4 regions of the Bacillus sp. VA13 genome follow, and region 2 is predicted to be linked to each of the others. Evidence: riboswitches for the same ligand, from Rfam matches in the RefSeq annotation. Region 2 holds a riboswitch; each other region holds the start of a gene.
What was found. A riboswitch is a leader RNA that binds a small molecule or an ion and turns the genes downstream of it on or off. The one in region 2 is predicted to bind thiamine pyrophosphate.

Region 1: another riboswitch for thiamine pyrophosphate. It lies ahead of thiC (phosphomethylpyrimidine synthase ThiC); the one in region 2 lies ahead of thiU (HMP/thiamine ABC transporter substrate-binding protein ThiU).
Region 3: another riboswitch for thiamine pyrophosphate. It lies ahead of AC0C66_RS15820 (nucleoside 2-deoxyribosyltransferase); the one in region 2 lies ahead of thiU (HMP/thiamine ABC transporter substrate-binding protein ThiU).
Region 4: another riboswitch for thiamine pyrophosphate. It lies ahead of AC0C66_RS00390 (acetylornithine deacetylase); the one in region 2 lies ahead of thiU (HMP/thiamine ABC transporter substrate-binding protein ThiU).

What each region holds. Positions count from the first base shown of each region.
Region 1 is NZ_JBVQPP010000003.1:626,932-630,609, reverse strand. It holds gene AC0C66_RS15170 (hypothetical protein) at 122-325, shown strand; gene AC0C66_RS15165 (spore coat protein) at 378-596, opposite strand; gene AC0C66_RS15160 (Type 1 glutamine amidotransferase-like domain-containing protein) at 754-1,446, shown strand; TPP riboswitch at 1,515-1,622, shown strand; gene thiC (phosphomethylpyrimidine synthase ThiC) at 1,754-3,526, shown strand; partial or broken gene AC0C66_RS15150 (FbpB family small basic protein) at 3,658-3,678, shown strand, end outside.
Region 2 is NZ_JBVQPP010000003.1:190,677-194,354, forward strand. It holds gene ykoH (two-component system sensor histidine kinase YkoH) at 1-1,075, opposite strand, end outside; gene ykoG (two-component system response regulator YkoG) at 1,079-1,765, opposite strand; TPP riboswitch at 1,867-1,978, shown strand; gene thiU (HMP/thiamine ABC transporter substrate-binding protein ThiU) at 2,074-2,676, shown strand; gene AC0C66_RS12865 (ECF transporter S component) at 2,678-3,277, shown strand; gene AC0C66_RS12870 (ABC transporter ATP-binding protein) at 3,264-3,678, shown strand, end outside.
Region 3 is NZ_JBVQPP010000004.1:98,557-102,234, reverse strand. It holds partial or broken gene AC0C66_RS15825 (ribonuclease YeeF family protein) at 1-1,113, opposite strand, end outside; TPP riboswitch at 1,531-1,634, shown strand; gene AC0C66_RS15820 (nucleoside 2-deoxyribosyltransferase) at 1,712-2,158, shown strand; gene AC0C66_RS15815 (thymidylate synthase) at 2,173-3,180, shown strand; gene AC0C66_RS15810 (class I SAM-dependent methyltransferase) at 3,180-3,678, shown strand, end outside.
Region 4 is NZ_JBVQPP010000001.1:72,767-76,444, forward strand. It holds gene sigG (RNA polymerase sporulation sigma factor SigG) at 41-823, shown strand; gene AC0C66_RS00385 (ABC transporter ATP-binding protein) at 974-1,768, shown strand; TPP riboswitch at 1,781-1,882, shown strand; gene AC0C66_RS00390 (acetylornithine deacetylase) at 1,970-3,250, shown strand; gene AC0C66_RS00395 (YlmC/YmxH family sporulation protein) at 3,333-3,578, shown strand.

The DNA.
Region 1 (3,678 bases), 440 kb from region 2:
TCTTTTTCTCAACAGATATACGTAAGAAGGAAGAAAAAAGATTCATTTGATTCATACTTTTTACCTATTATTCGTCCGGCCTAGGGACAGACTAAGAATACTATTGAAAGCAAAGGAGCGGATTGAAATGGATAAAGAAAGTATGGTTGCTGATGAATTACACAGAATGTTTTTGGCTGGTGAGCTGCAAATCACGGTAGAGGAGGATATAAACAATATTTCCGAAAGGCTTAGAAACGGTGATCTCAGTTTAGACCGATTAAGCGGTGAAGACGCGTTTATAAAAGAAACGGTAAACGAGGCTTTAAGAAGAGTGGAGCAATAAAAGGGAGAGACGGGATCTGAAAGATGAGATTCCGTCTTTTTTTGTGACTTTGTTACAGTTCTCTGCAAGATAAAAGCAAATCGATTTGAAATGGCTTACTCAGGAGCCAGCCTTTTTCCATCAGAAGTTCAGATAGTTCCCCATGCAGATGAACAGCTGCATCTAATTGATCATGCAACGCTGTTCGGAGGTCGGGGTTTGCAGTTTCCGTTATTGCGACAGTGTACTTTTTAATGATGATTTGTATTGTCGTTAAGCAATCAAGAATCATTATAGGTATGATTGGGGTTGAAAAATCGTTCAATGCCTTCACCGCCTGTTAGTGGGTTTTATCTTTTAGATCTTCCTATTGAGAAGTATTTAGCCTTGTTTCATGGATTTATACAAAATGCTATAATGATTAACAAATTTTTTCGGGGAGTGGGATGATGAAACAGATTATTGCGATGGGCGGCGGGGGTTTTTCGATGGAACCGGAAAATTTGTCCCTCGATCAATATATCATCAATCAATCGGGACGGAAGTCGCCTCGCATTTGTTTTTTGCCGACGGCGAGCGGTGATTCCCAAAACTATATTCAGCGGTTTTATCATGCTTTTCAAACACTGGATTGTGTGCCGTCTCATTTATCCTTATTTAAGCCGCCGACAACAGACTTCATTTCTTTTGTTATGGAAAAGGACGTGATTTATGTTGGCGGGGGAAATACGCGGAATATGCTTGTGCTGTGGAAGGAATGGGGGCTGGATCTTATTCTCAGAGAGGCATGGAAGAACGGGGTGATTTTAGCTGGATTAAGTGCCGGTGCGATCTGCTGGTTTGAAGAAGGAGTGACAGATTCGGCAGGACCGCTGACAAGTATGAAAAGTTTAGGTTTTTTGCAAGGGAGCTTTTGTCCTCATTATGACGGTGAAAAGAACCGGAGGCCGATATACCATCAGTTGATATCTAACGAATTCTTGTGCGATGGCTATGCGGCGGACGATGGAGCGGCTCTCCATTTCATAAATGATCAGCTGTTTCAGACTGTGAGTTCAAGACCGGGTGCAAAGGCATATCGGGTGATGAGGGGTGAACATGAGATTTCTGAAATCCCGCTGCGGGCCAAATATTTGGGTTGAATTAGCTGAATATTTTCTATATTCCTCTTTTTTTTCGATTGGTTTTATGTTAAGATGAGTCCGAAATCAATAGTTACTGGGGGTGCCCGTTTTCGGGCTGAGAGAGAAGGTAAGCTTCTTAACCCTTTGGACCTGATCTGGTTCGTACCAGCGTGGGGAAGTAGAGGAATTGTTTTTATTATTGTCGTGCTGGGCAATAATATGTTTCTTTCTGACTGTAACCGGGTTCATTCACTTGAATCCGGTTTTTTGTGCTGGTTATGGGCTTGATTTTGTCCTTTCAAACGAGAGAGGGGAAGGATCAATGATGCAAAACGATTCAGTGCAGCAAGCCAACATTTCCATTATGTCGAGTTTTTCGGGGAGTAAGAAAATATACGTGGAGGGTTCTTCCTCGGACATCCAAGTGCCGATGAGGGAAATCGCCTTAAGTCCGACGACAGGATCGTTCGGCGAAGAGGAAAACGCGCCTGTGCGTGTCTATGATACAAGCGGACCGTATACGGACCCTGATGTGACCATTAATATTCAAGAAGGATTAAAGCCGCTCCGCCAAAAATGGATCACAGAGCGTAACGATGTGGAAGAATATGAAGGACGGACTATAAAACCAGAAGATAACGGTTATAAAAAGGCAATCCCAAACATAAGCTACCCAGAACTAAAGCGGAAACCGCTGCGGGCGAAAGCGGGTCAAAATGTCACCCAAATGCATTATGCTAAAAAGGGGATCATTACACCTGAGATGGAGTTTATCGCCATTCGCGAGCATGTATCTCCCGAATTTGTCAGAGATGAGGTAGCAAGCGGCCGGGCGATCATTCCTTCAAATATTAATCACCCTGAAAGTGAACCGATGATTATTGGCCGGAATTTCCATGTGAAGATTAATGCGAATATCGGGAATTCAGCGGTTACGTCATCAATTGAAGAAGAAGTGGAAAAAATGACGTGGGCCATCCGCTGGGGAGCGGATACGATGATGGATCTATCTACCGGTAAAGATATTCATACGACGCGTGAATGGATTATTCGCAATTGCCCTGTGCCTGTGGGAACTGTTCCGATTTATCAGGCGCTTGAAAAAGTAAACGGCGTAGCGGAGCATTTAACGTGGGAGATTTACCGTGATACGCTGATCGAGCAGGCAGAGCAGGGAGTGGATTATTTTACGATTCACGCGGGTGTTTTGTTGCGGTATGTCCCGCTAACCGCCAAACGGACAACAGGAATCGTGTCACGCGGGGGAGCGATTATGGCACAGTGGTGTCTGGCCCATCATCAGGAAAGCTTTTTGTATACTCATTTTGAAGAAATCTGTGAAATCATGAAAACGTATGATATTGCTTTTTCTCTTGGGGACGGGCTTCGCCCCGGATCAATCGCTGATGCCAATGACGAAGCGCAATTTGCTGAATTAGAGACCCTCGGAGAACTGACGCAAATTGCCTGGAAGCATGATGTTCAGGTGATGATTGAGGGACCGGGGCATGTGCCGATGCATAAAATCAAAGAGAACGTCGATAAACAAATGGACATTTGCAAAGAAGCGCCTTTTTACACATTGGGGCCGCTGACGACAGATATTGCGCCGGGCTATGACCATATTACTTCAGCGATCGGAGCGGCGATGATCGGCTGGTATGGGACAGCAATGCTTTGTTATGTAACGCCGAAGGAGCATTTGGGGCTGCCAAACCGTGATGATGTTCGTGAAGGGGTCATTACATATAAAATTGCTGCGCACGCAGCAGATCTTGCAAAAGGGCATCCCGGAGCGCAAATACGGGATGATGCGTTATCGAAAGCCCGCTTTGAATTCCGTTGGCGAGACCAGTTTAATTTATCTCTTGATCCAGAAAGAGCGCTTGAATATCATGATGAAACACTGCCGGCAGAAGGAGCAAAAACCGCTCACTTTTGTTCAATGTGCGGGCCGAAGTTTTGCAGCATGAGAATTTCTCAGGATATTCGGGATTATGCGAAGGATAAAAAGCTTAGTGAATGGGATGCCATTCAAGAGGGAATGAAAGAAAAAGCTGAAGAATTTGTGAATCAAGGCAGCAAGCTGTATAAATAATAGATTGACAGGCGAAATGGAATACGTTTTAATATAGCTAATAAATATTACCAGCATTTGCTGATCGGGACACCGAAGGCTCTTATCTTTTAGATAAGGGCCTTTTTTGTATGAAAAAGGAGGGATCATTGATGGGAATCAAAAAAGAGAAG
Region 2 (3,678 bases):
ACTTTATGGCATTATCAAGCAAAATGGTCAGCAGCTGCTTGATCCGTTCTTCATCAGCTGTTACAAGCAGGCTCTCCTTATCTGTTTCAAGCAAAATGTCACGCTGATAGGCGGGCTGGAGCGTTTGCATGACGGCGCGCGATACTTTAACCAGATCGATTGTTTTCAGGTCAAGCTCAAATTCTTTATGGCTTTTGGCCAGCGCCAGAAGCTGTTTGGTCAATTTTTTCATATGCACCGCTTCTGAGTGAATGGCTTCTATCGATTCCTCAAGCACTTCCGGCTTTTTTGCCCCCCACCGCTTCATCAGGCTGCTGTAGCTTTCTATAATCGTGAGCGGAGTTTTCAATTCATGTGAAGCATCTTGAACGAACTGCTGCTGTTTATCGTAATGCTCTTTCAGCATCATCGCCATCTCATTAAATGTCAGCCCCATCTGATATAACTCGTCGTGCGACTGTCCTTCCAAGGAAATCGTTTTGAATGCTTTCTCCCGCTGTATGTCTTTCATCGTCATCATTAATCGTCTGATCGGATTGATGATATGGCGGGCCAGCAAGCTGCCGGCAAAAAAAGAAGCGATACAAACAGCAGCACTTGCAGCGATTAAAATGATTTTCAGCAGAAACAGACTTTCTTCTGTGTTCTCCAGCCTTTCAACCAGCTGAAGAGATACCACTTGCCCATCGGTCCAAATAACCGGAACAGCAGCTTCAGCAAACAGTTTGCCGTCATGTTTCCTTACATCTGCCGTTTCCCCGCTGTGAAAAGAGAGTGGAAAATCTTTATACCCTTTTTCTTTTGTCATGGTCATGACGGCTTTTTGGTCACCATTCACTACACGAACCATGCCGTTTGCTGGAAGATAGGCCTGCAGCATGTCCTGCAAAGCCACTCCTTCTGTTTCAGCAGCATGCAGCGCTTCAGCAATGTTATCCGTCTCATCTGCAAGCCGGGCCGCATCCTTTGAGGTCAGCGCGGACGAAAAAATGAGATAGACTGCGGTATGGACCAAAATTAATAAAATCAACAGCGATATTGATGTGTACAGATGAATCTTGGTCTTCAGCTTCATCGTTTACCCCTTAATGGTATAGCCGACCCCGCGAACGGTATGTATCAGCTGTTTTTCGTAAGGATAGTCCAGTTTTTTTCTAATGTATCTGATGTAGACGTCCACGACATTTGTATCACCGATATAATCAAATCCCCATACCGAGTTTAGAATCTGCTCCCGTGTCAGCACTTGCTGCGGATGCTTCAGCATATACACGAGCAAATCAAATTCCCGGGGCGTTAATTCCACCTCTTTGTCTCCGCGTCTCACTTCACGGGTTTTTTCGTTCACCCGCAAGTCGTCATATGTAAGAAAGGTGCAGATATCTTCTGTTTTTGTTCCATTTTGGCGCAGCGCCGCCCTGATTCTCGCAAGCAATTCCTCGATTTCAAACGGCTTGGTGACATAATCATTCGCACCGATGTCCAGCCCTGTTACCTTATCAGGGATACTGTCGCGTGCCGTTAATAAAATGACCGGTGTCTGCTGATCCGTTTTTCTCAAGCGGCGCAGCACTTCCAGGCCGCTAAGTCCCGGAAGCATGACATCAAGAAGCACTAATGAATACCCGCCTTCCGCGGCCGCATTCAGTCCTTCTGTGCCATCGTGTTTAATAGTGACGCTATATCCTTCATATTCCAATTCAAGCTGGAGCACCCTGGCAATTTTCTCTTCATCTTCCACAATTAACATGTGCCCTTTTTCCAAATTTGATCATCCTCTCCTGTCCCTATATGAAAAAAATGATTTCATTGTTTACAAAATGAGTCTTATCATCTATTATGATGTCAAAATAAAAAATTGTATACGGAAAGCACTAGGGGTGCTGTTTTGGCTGAGATAAAGCGCGTAAACACGCGCTTTGATCCCTTATGACCCGATCTGGATAATACCAGCGTGGGGAAGTGCAGGTTGACCGAATGGTGTATTTTTTGTGCGCTTAATCGATCTATGACTGCATATTCCCTTAGGATATGCAGTTTTTTATTTTACCAAAAAAACAGGAGGTCGGAGAAATGGATCATATTTGTGGTACAAGCAGAATTGCCGGGTTTCGGTTCTCTTTATACCCGATGACGGATGATTTTATCGGTGTGATCAAGTCTGCGCTAAAAAAAACAGACACATCTAAAGTTTGGACGAAAACCGACCATATCAGCACAGTTCTGCGCGGGTCGATTGATCATGTATTCGACGCTGCCAAAGCCATTTATCTTTATGCGGCGAACAGCGAAAAACACATCGTCATGAACGGCACGTTTTCCATCGGATGCCCGGGCGATACACAGGGAGATACATATCTTTCCGCGAACGATAAGCGTGTCAATGAAGATGCTGTCCGAAGCCTAAACGCGGAAGCGCCGTGCCAATTTGCGCTTTATCCGATGAATGAGCCGGATTATATGGGCTTGATCATGGAAGCTGTCGATATTGCGAAAGCAGAAGGCACCTTCGTACAAGGTGTCCATTATGCGAGCGAGCTTGACGGGGATGCGCATGACGTGTTCAGAACACTGGAGGCCGTTTTCCGCATGGCTGAACAGCAAACAAACCACGTAACCATGACTGTGAATCTCTCGGCTAACAGTCCATCAAGAAAAAACAGAAAGCAGGGATAAAATGAAAAGCTGGAAAGTAAAAGAAATTGTCATCATGTCCGTTATCAGTATCGTTTTTGCCGTTGTTTATTTATTATTCACGCATTTCGGAAACGTACTTGCAGGTATGTTCGGGCCAATCGCCTATGAACCGATTTACGGCATTTGGTTTATCGTTTCTGTCATCGCCGCGTACATTATTCGAAAACCGGGTGCGGCGCTAGTTTCTGAAATCATTGCCGCTCTCGTAGAATGCTTGCTGGGAAATCCGTCTGGCCCGATGGTCATCGTCATCGGCATTGTACAAGGTCTCGGGGCTGAGGCTGTATTTCTCGCGACACGCTGGAAAGTATACTCTCTGCCTGTACTTCTGCTGGCAGGAATGGGATCTTCAGTAGCCAGCTTTATCTACGATCTCTTTGTTTCTGGCTATGCAGCCTATTCACCAGGTTATCTTCTTATCATGCTTGTCATCCGTCTGATTTCCGGCGCGTTGCTTGCGGGGCTGCTCGGAAAAGCGATCAGTGACTCTCTCGCTTATACGGGTGTGTTAAACGGAATGGCACTCGGAAAGGAACTGAAAAAGAAACGGAAGCAGGCATCAGAACATGCAAGCCTTTGATGACTTCCTGACGGTTGACCAGCTCAGCTTCTCTTATGAAGAAGACGAGAAACCGGTATTTCAAAACATTTCGTTTGAGCTTCAAAAAGGAGAATGCGCTTTATTGTTAGGGCCGAGCGGGTGCGGAAAAAGCTCGCTCGCCCTTTGTTTAAACGGTCTTTACCCGGAGGCTTGCGACGGCATACAGTCCGGACATGTATTTTTATTTCAAAAGCCGGTCACTGGTGCTGAAACCTCCGAAACAATTGCTCAGCATGCCGGGGTCGTCTTTCAGGACCCGGATCAGCAGTTTTGCATGCTGACGGTGGAGGACGAAATCGCTTTTGGGCTAGAAAATCTGCAGGTTCCGAAAGAAGAGATGGCGGAGAAGATTGATGCCGTATTAGAAAAATTATGCATTA
Region 3 (3,678 bases), on a different contig from region 2:
TATTGCAAGGACAACCGTACTGCCTACATAGGAAACCCATTTTGCTCTGCTGTAGCTATCTCCATTAATCATATCACGTTGAAATGTGTCTTCTATGTCTTTTGCTATGATCTTATAAGTATCGATTGGATGTAAGGCTGCGTTCACAGTTCCAGAAAGCGATTCAATCGGGTGTCTTGCAAGTTGATAGAGACCCATCACTGTATCTTTACCTGCTTCATACATTCCCACTGCAATACCTTTTCCAATTTCAGCTTTTTGTTGGAGTTCTTCGAGTTGGCGAAAATAAACTTGCTGGTCAGGTTCCAAATTCTCGTATCCTATTTTCTTCGCAATTTTTAAATACTCGTCTGGATCTGTTACCTTTACAAGCTGTTTTTTCAAATCTTTTATTTCGCGTTTTTTAGCTTCTTCTTTTTTAATCTTCAAATAAGCTTCAGACTGCTTCTCGATATCGCTTTTTTTCTTATGTATATCGCTCTCACGATATGCCTTGGCATTATAGTGAAGGGGTGTAGCATTCTTGCCCTTACCTGTTGATTCCTGTAACTTTTGAAAGTCTGCTTTAATGAATTGTTCGTTAGGTTCAGTTATTGCATATTCAGTTTTTAAGTTTTCGTCCACATCGCCTATTTTATCAACAGTCTTTTTCCGTTTGTTTTCGTTAGAAGAGAGCTCATCCTTAAAAGTCTCTGTTGAAAATAAATCAAGTGGAAGAATGTCATCGATGTCATTCAGAATATCTTTCATTGCTTTCTTCTGCTCAGACATAATTGATTTTGATTTTTTATATGCGTTTGCTAATTCATGTTCTAAGAAGGATTCCTCGATATATGCATCAGATAAGCTGGCATCTTCTAAAACACCGGAGATACTAGTAAGGAAAGCGATCTTCATTTCAATTAAATCAATCCATTGATCAGTAACACCCACATGATCGTGATAAAATGCTTTGATATTGTTTGCTCCCTTGCCAGACAACTTACTGTCATCCAGATCAGCAACAGCCTTAAATGCTTTTCATAGTTTAATCATTTGATTTTTCAATTCTTTATAATCTTTTGCTCGGTTTTCAGCTTCAGATAACAAAGACTTAGCTTCAAATACCTTCATTGTCCAATCCTTTCAGCAAGTTTATATCCAAATATTACCATGGAATAGATATGAAGGTTTCAAAAATTGTATTTACGAATGTTAAATCATTTGATCATAATGCGATTTGGAAAAGTCCAGAAGTAGGGTATTTTTTGCTCACCAATTATATTAACGTAAAGTGAAGTTAGAAAGTGTAATGAACATAAGCTTTCATAACTAAGGCTATAAATTTGCAATGTTCAGGTCATTTTTTAACCACACTAGAAATAGGGGATTTTTATGCTTTCCTTTTTTAAGCTCTATGACTTGCCATCAAATGCAAGTCGTGGTAACTTTCAAAAAACATTTTTCGGCTGATACGCAGGGTTCAACGCTTATCAATCATTGTTTGACTAATGATATGGAATAGTTTAGGATGAAAGTAAATATTTATATTTTATACACTGGGGGAGCTTTTAGAAGCTGAGAAGAGACACAAGTCCTGACCCTTTGAACCTGATTTGGTTAACACCAGCGTAGGGAAGTGAGAAAATTAGAGAGATTTTTTATCTTATCTATTTTTAAGCCACTTTCCATATGAAAGTGGCTTTATTTATTTTGAAAGGATGATATTAAAGTGACAACTAAAAAAGTTTTTTTAGCAGGGCCTTTTAAAAGTTTAGTAGACGAGAATACTGGATTGATGAGCTTACAAGAAAGGGGAAAGTTGGAATCTTTAATTTCTTTTTTTGAAAATGAAGGATGGTTAGTTCATAATGCTCACAAGCGAGAAGGATGGGGGAAAGATTTCATGACACCTCAACAATGCACTAAAATTGATTTTGATGAAATAAGCACTTGTGACCTTTTTGTAGCTTTTCCTGGCTCACCGGCTTCTCCTGGAACACATATAGAAATTGGATGGGCTTCTGCCTTGAAAAAAAAGATAGTGTTATTACTAGAAAAAGATAGAGATTACGCATTCTTAATCCAAGGGTTAAATGTAGTAGCTGATGTTGAATACATTAATTTTAAAGATACCGATGATTTATTACAAAAGATTAAAAGTATCCTTATGAAATAAAAGGTGGAATCTAAATGAGAAAGAGAACTTTTCATGAAGCATATATGGAAACACTGTATGACATCTATCACAACCCTGAATTTTTGAATTCACCGCGTGGACAAAAAAGCAAAGAAAAATTGAACTATCATCTGACCCTTGAAAATCCAGTAGAACGTGTCACTTACTTACCCTCTAGAAAAACAAATATCGTGTTTAATTTTGCTGAAGTTTTATGGTATTTGTCGGGGAGTAACAACTTAGATTTTATTAGTTATTACAATAAAAAAATGCCTTTATATTCAATGAATAAAAAAACATTAACAGGCACTGCGTATGGACCTAAAATATTTGAATTTGGAAACGCAAAACTAAATCAATGGAATAGAATAAAAAATCTTTTGACACAAGAAGACATTGATTCAAAAAGGGCATTTATTCAAATATTCGATGCCTCGGAACTCTTCGTTTCTGGAAACATTGATGTTTCTTGCACAATCGGTTTGCAATTTTTCATAAGAGAAAACAAGTTATATATGTCTTCCGTAATGCGTGCAAATGATGCATTTCGAGGAATGATTAGTGATCTTTTCTCTTTTACATTTATGCAAGAATTAATGGCGAGAGAACTTCATTTAGAAGTCGGAGAATATTTCCATAATGTTGGTTCCATTCATATCTACGAGTCCGACAACGAATGGGCAAAAACAGTACTTGAGGAAGCTAAAAATTATAATGATACCTCGGCTTTTGAATTTCCTAAAATGCCTGCCGGGAATAATTGGCCTTTCATTGAAACAGTTTTAGAATATGAGTCTTTGCTTAGAAAAGATCAAATTTCATTGTCAAGGCAGGATATTGAAACTCTAGAATTACCTGAGTATTGGGAACAGGTTCTTTTACTTTTCAGTATATATCAGCATATTGCTTATAAGCGAGATATGGACCTTTCTCTATTTCAAGGCTTACTTCCTACTTATCAATTTTTTGTTAGAAATAAGTGGTTTAATTACTTCTCAACTAAACAAAAGGAGGAAATTTAATGAAAACTTCTTGGAAAGAAGACAGTGTTGCTGGTAAATTCGATGCTTATAACGACGTTTTAGAACAAACATTAGGTTTTGAGTATGTTTTTCGTAAATTTGATAAAGCGGATATTAAAAAGGTGCTCGATTTTGGCTGTGGTCCCGGAAAGGTAGCATATAGGTTAGCTGACAGAATAGATTGCAATGTAATCGCAGTAGATGAATCAAGTAAGATGTTGGATATAGCAAAGACAAAAAGAAAACATCCACATGTTGACTATCATTTAATTGAACATGATAATCTTTCCTTCTTACCAGATCATTCAGTTGATGCTGCTATGGCATGTTACGTCTTTATTAATACAGATAGTGATCAACGTATCAAAAGAATCATGGATGAAATTTTTCGTGTGTTAAAACCAGGTGCTTCTTTTGTTATACTCGATACAAACCCTGACTCAACTGGAATAGAATTTTCAACCTTTCGCAACGGAATACCGGGGAAAGAGTATTCTT
Region 4 (3,678 bases), on a different contig from region 2:
ACTTAACGTTGTACAGCAGCTCCTGTAGGGAGGGAAAAAAGTGTCGAGAAATAAAGTCGAAATCTGCGGGGTGGATACCTCCAAATTACCAGTACTCAAGAATGAAGAGATGAGAAAGCTGTTTAGGCAGCTGCAGGATGAAGGCGATGATTCAGCAAGAGAAAAGCTTGTAAACGGGAACTTGCGTCTTGTCTTAAGTGTCATTCAAAGATTTAATAACAGAGGAGAGTATGTTGATGACTTATTTCAGGTCGGCTGCATCGGACTAATGAAATCCATTGATAATTTTGACCTAAGCCACAATGTTAAGTTTTCAACATACGCTGTACCTATGATTATCGGAGAGATCCGCAGGTATTTACGCGATAATAACCCGATCCGTGTCTCAAGATCACTCCGGGATATCGCTTATAAGGCACTTCAGGTAAGAGAGCGGTTAATCAGTGAGACAAGCAAGGAGCCGACTGCAGAAGACATCGCAAAAGTTCTTGAAGTACCGCATGAGGAAATCGTATTTGCGCTTGATGCCATCCAGGATCCGGTTTCTCTATTTGAACCGATCTATAACGACGGCGGAGACCCGATTTATGTGATGGATCAAATCAGTGATGAACGCAATAAAGATTCACAATGGATTGAAGAGCTGGCTTTAAAAGAGGGCATGAGAAGGCTGAATGATAGGGAAAAAATGATTTTGAGAAAGCGATTCTTCCAAGGGAAAACTCAAATGGAAGTAGCCGAGGAAATCGGGATTTCCCAAGCGCAGGTGTCCAGACTTGAAAAAGCGGCTATCAAACAAATGAATAAGAATATTCATCAATAATGAAAGAAAAGCCTTTAAAACGATTTTGTTTTAAAGGCTTTTCTATTGATTGCGGGCGGTTTACGTTTTGGAAAAAATAAGGTATCCTAGTTCGTGCAAAGTTTTATGAAAATTTAAATAATTATAAAGGCAGTAAAGAGGAGGACCACGATGATTTTGCAGCTTGACAATGTCTCACTAAAACGGAATGGAAAATGGATACTGAGAGATATTCATTGGAAGGTGGAAGAAAAGGAAAATTGGGTGCTTTACGGACTGAATGGCGCTGGAAAGACAGCGCTGTTAAATATGCTTTGCTCTTATTATTTTCCAACATCGGGCGAGATGCAGGTGCTTGGCCATGAATTTGGTAAAACGGAGCTTGGGGAGAAACTTAGACGGAAAATTGGCCTCGTCTCAGCGGCTCTTCAGCAAAAATTTTATCCGGCAGATTCGGCATTTGAAATTGCTTTGAGCGGAGCTTACGCTTCGATTGGATTATATGAAACACCAAGTGCAGAAATCAGGGAAAAAGCGATTGGTTTGTTAGAGGACTTGGGAGCAATTGAATATGCCGACCGCCGCTATGAAACCCTTTCTCAAGGAGAAAAACAAAGAGCCTTGATTGCAAGAGCGCTAATGGCTGATCCGGAGCTGCTGATACTGGACGAACCGGTCACAGGACTGGATTTTATTGCCCGGGAAAAGCTGTTAGACACGATTACATACATTGCAAATAAAGAAAATGCGCCATCGATCCTTTACGTGACTCATCATGCGGAAGAAATTTTGCCGATCTTTGACAAAGCCCTTTTGTTAAAACAGGGAGAGGTCTTTAAATCGGGAGAAATAAAGGAAATGCTTACTGATCAAATACTTTCCGCTTTTTTTGATACGCCAATCCATGTATTATGGAATCAGGATCGGCCGTTTTTAACAAGAGCCGAGCCGATAACGAATGCCTGACAAACACATATCGATTCATCCTAGGGGTGCTTTGCGAAGCTGAGAGAGACTTTGTCTTAACCCTTTTGACCTGATCTGGATCATGCCAGCGGAGGGAAGCGGTGAAAAAACGGAGTACATAGGACTCTGTTTGTTTTTATTAAGCCGTTTCATTACATTTGAAACGGCTTTTTTGATTTTAAAGAATAGGAGCGGATCACATTGAATCAACAAATAGACTCTCTGTTAACAAAGGTGGAAGATCAAAAGGAGGAGCTTATTCAGCTAGCAAAAACGCTGATGTCCTATAAAACACCTGCTCCGCCTGCAAGAAATACCGACGGCATTCAGTCCTGGATTGCTGGGTTTTTAAATGAAATGGGATTCTCGATCGATAAATGGGACGTGTACCCAGGAGATCCCAATGTTGTAGGTCTACTAAAGGGAACAGATTCAGCAGATTATCATAGCTTGATCATCAATGGCCATGTAGATGTGGCAGAGGCAAAAGAGGATGAGGAGTGGGAGCATGATCCGTTTCATCCAATTGAAAAAAACGGTCTCTTAATCGGGAGAGGTGCTTCTGATATGAAAGGCGGAATGGCGTGTGTGCTGTTTGCGGTGAAATTGATTCGTGAAGCCGACATTGAACTTCCCGGTGATTTGATTCTGCAATCGGTTATCGGGGAGGAAGTCGGAGAAGCCGGCACGCTTGAATGCTGCAAGAGGGGCTATCATGCTGATTTTGCAGTTGTCGCGGATACGAGCGATATGCATATTCAAGGTCAAGGCGGTGTCATTACAGGCTGGATTGAAATCAAAAGCAGTCAAACGTTTCATGATGGGACGAGGCGGAATATGATTCATGCAGGCGGAGGAACATTCGGAGCAAGCGCAATTGAAAAAATGGCAAAAATAATTGCGGGGCTCGGTGAACTGGAGCGTCACTGGTCTATCATGAAACGTTATCCCGGTTTTAAACCAGGCACAAATACGATTAACCCGGCTGTCATAGAAGGCGGCAGACATGCGGCTTTTATAGCTGACGAGTGCCGGCTGTGGATCACAGTCCATTTTTATCCGAATGAAACCCATGAACAAGTGGCAGCGGAAATAGAAGATTACATTAACCGGCTGAGTGACAGTGATATTTGGCTTAGGGAAAACCGCCCTGTCTTCAAGTGGGGAGGCTCATCTATGATTGAAGACAGAGGAGAAATTTTTCCGGCACTGGAAGTTGACCCTGGCCACCCAGGCGTCTCAGCGCTTACAGCGTCTCATCAGAAAGTAAAACGGGAGCGTCCGGTTATTGACGTTTCTCAATCTGTTACAGACGGAGGATGGCTGTATAATGCCGGCATTTCAAGCGTGATTTACGGACCTGGAGATCTTCACAATGCACACTCCGTGAACGAGGAGGTATCGATTGAGCAGCTGGTAGATTATACGAAAATTATGCTCAATTTTATCATCGGCTGGTGCAGCTGTAAAAAAGAACAGTGACCATGAAAATTTTTTCTTGCTGACAAGGTTCAGCCCGCCCGTTCATATACTTGAAAAAAGGACGGAAAAAGGACGTGATGGAATGATCAGCATTTCAGAATTTCAGGTGAAGGATGTCGTCAATGTCTCAAACGGAAAAAAGCTGGGGAGCATTGGTGATATAGATATCAATGTGACCACTGGCAAAATTCAGGCGATCATACTAGGAGGAAATGGGAAAGTTCTCGGATTTTTTGGAAAAGAAGAGGAATTGGTCATTCCATGGCGAAATATAGTAAAAATCGGGGAAGATGTAATCTTGGTCCGATTAAATGAACCGCATGCATAACCTGCTCGTCTGCCGCGGATTGGCAAATGCCGGAAGTCTGGATTCTTCCGGCACATTTCATTTAGAAATATGCAAATCGGCGCTCAACGAATGCAGAAAG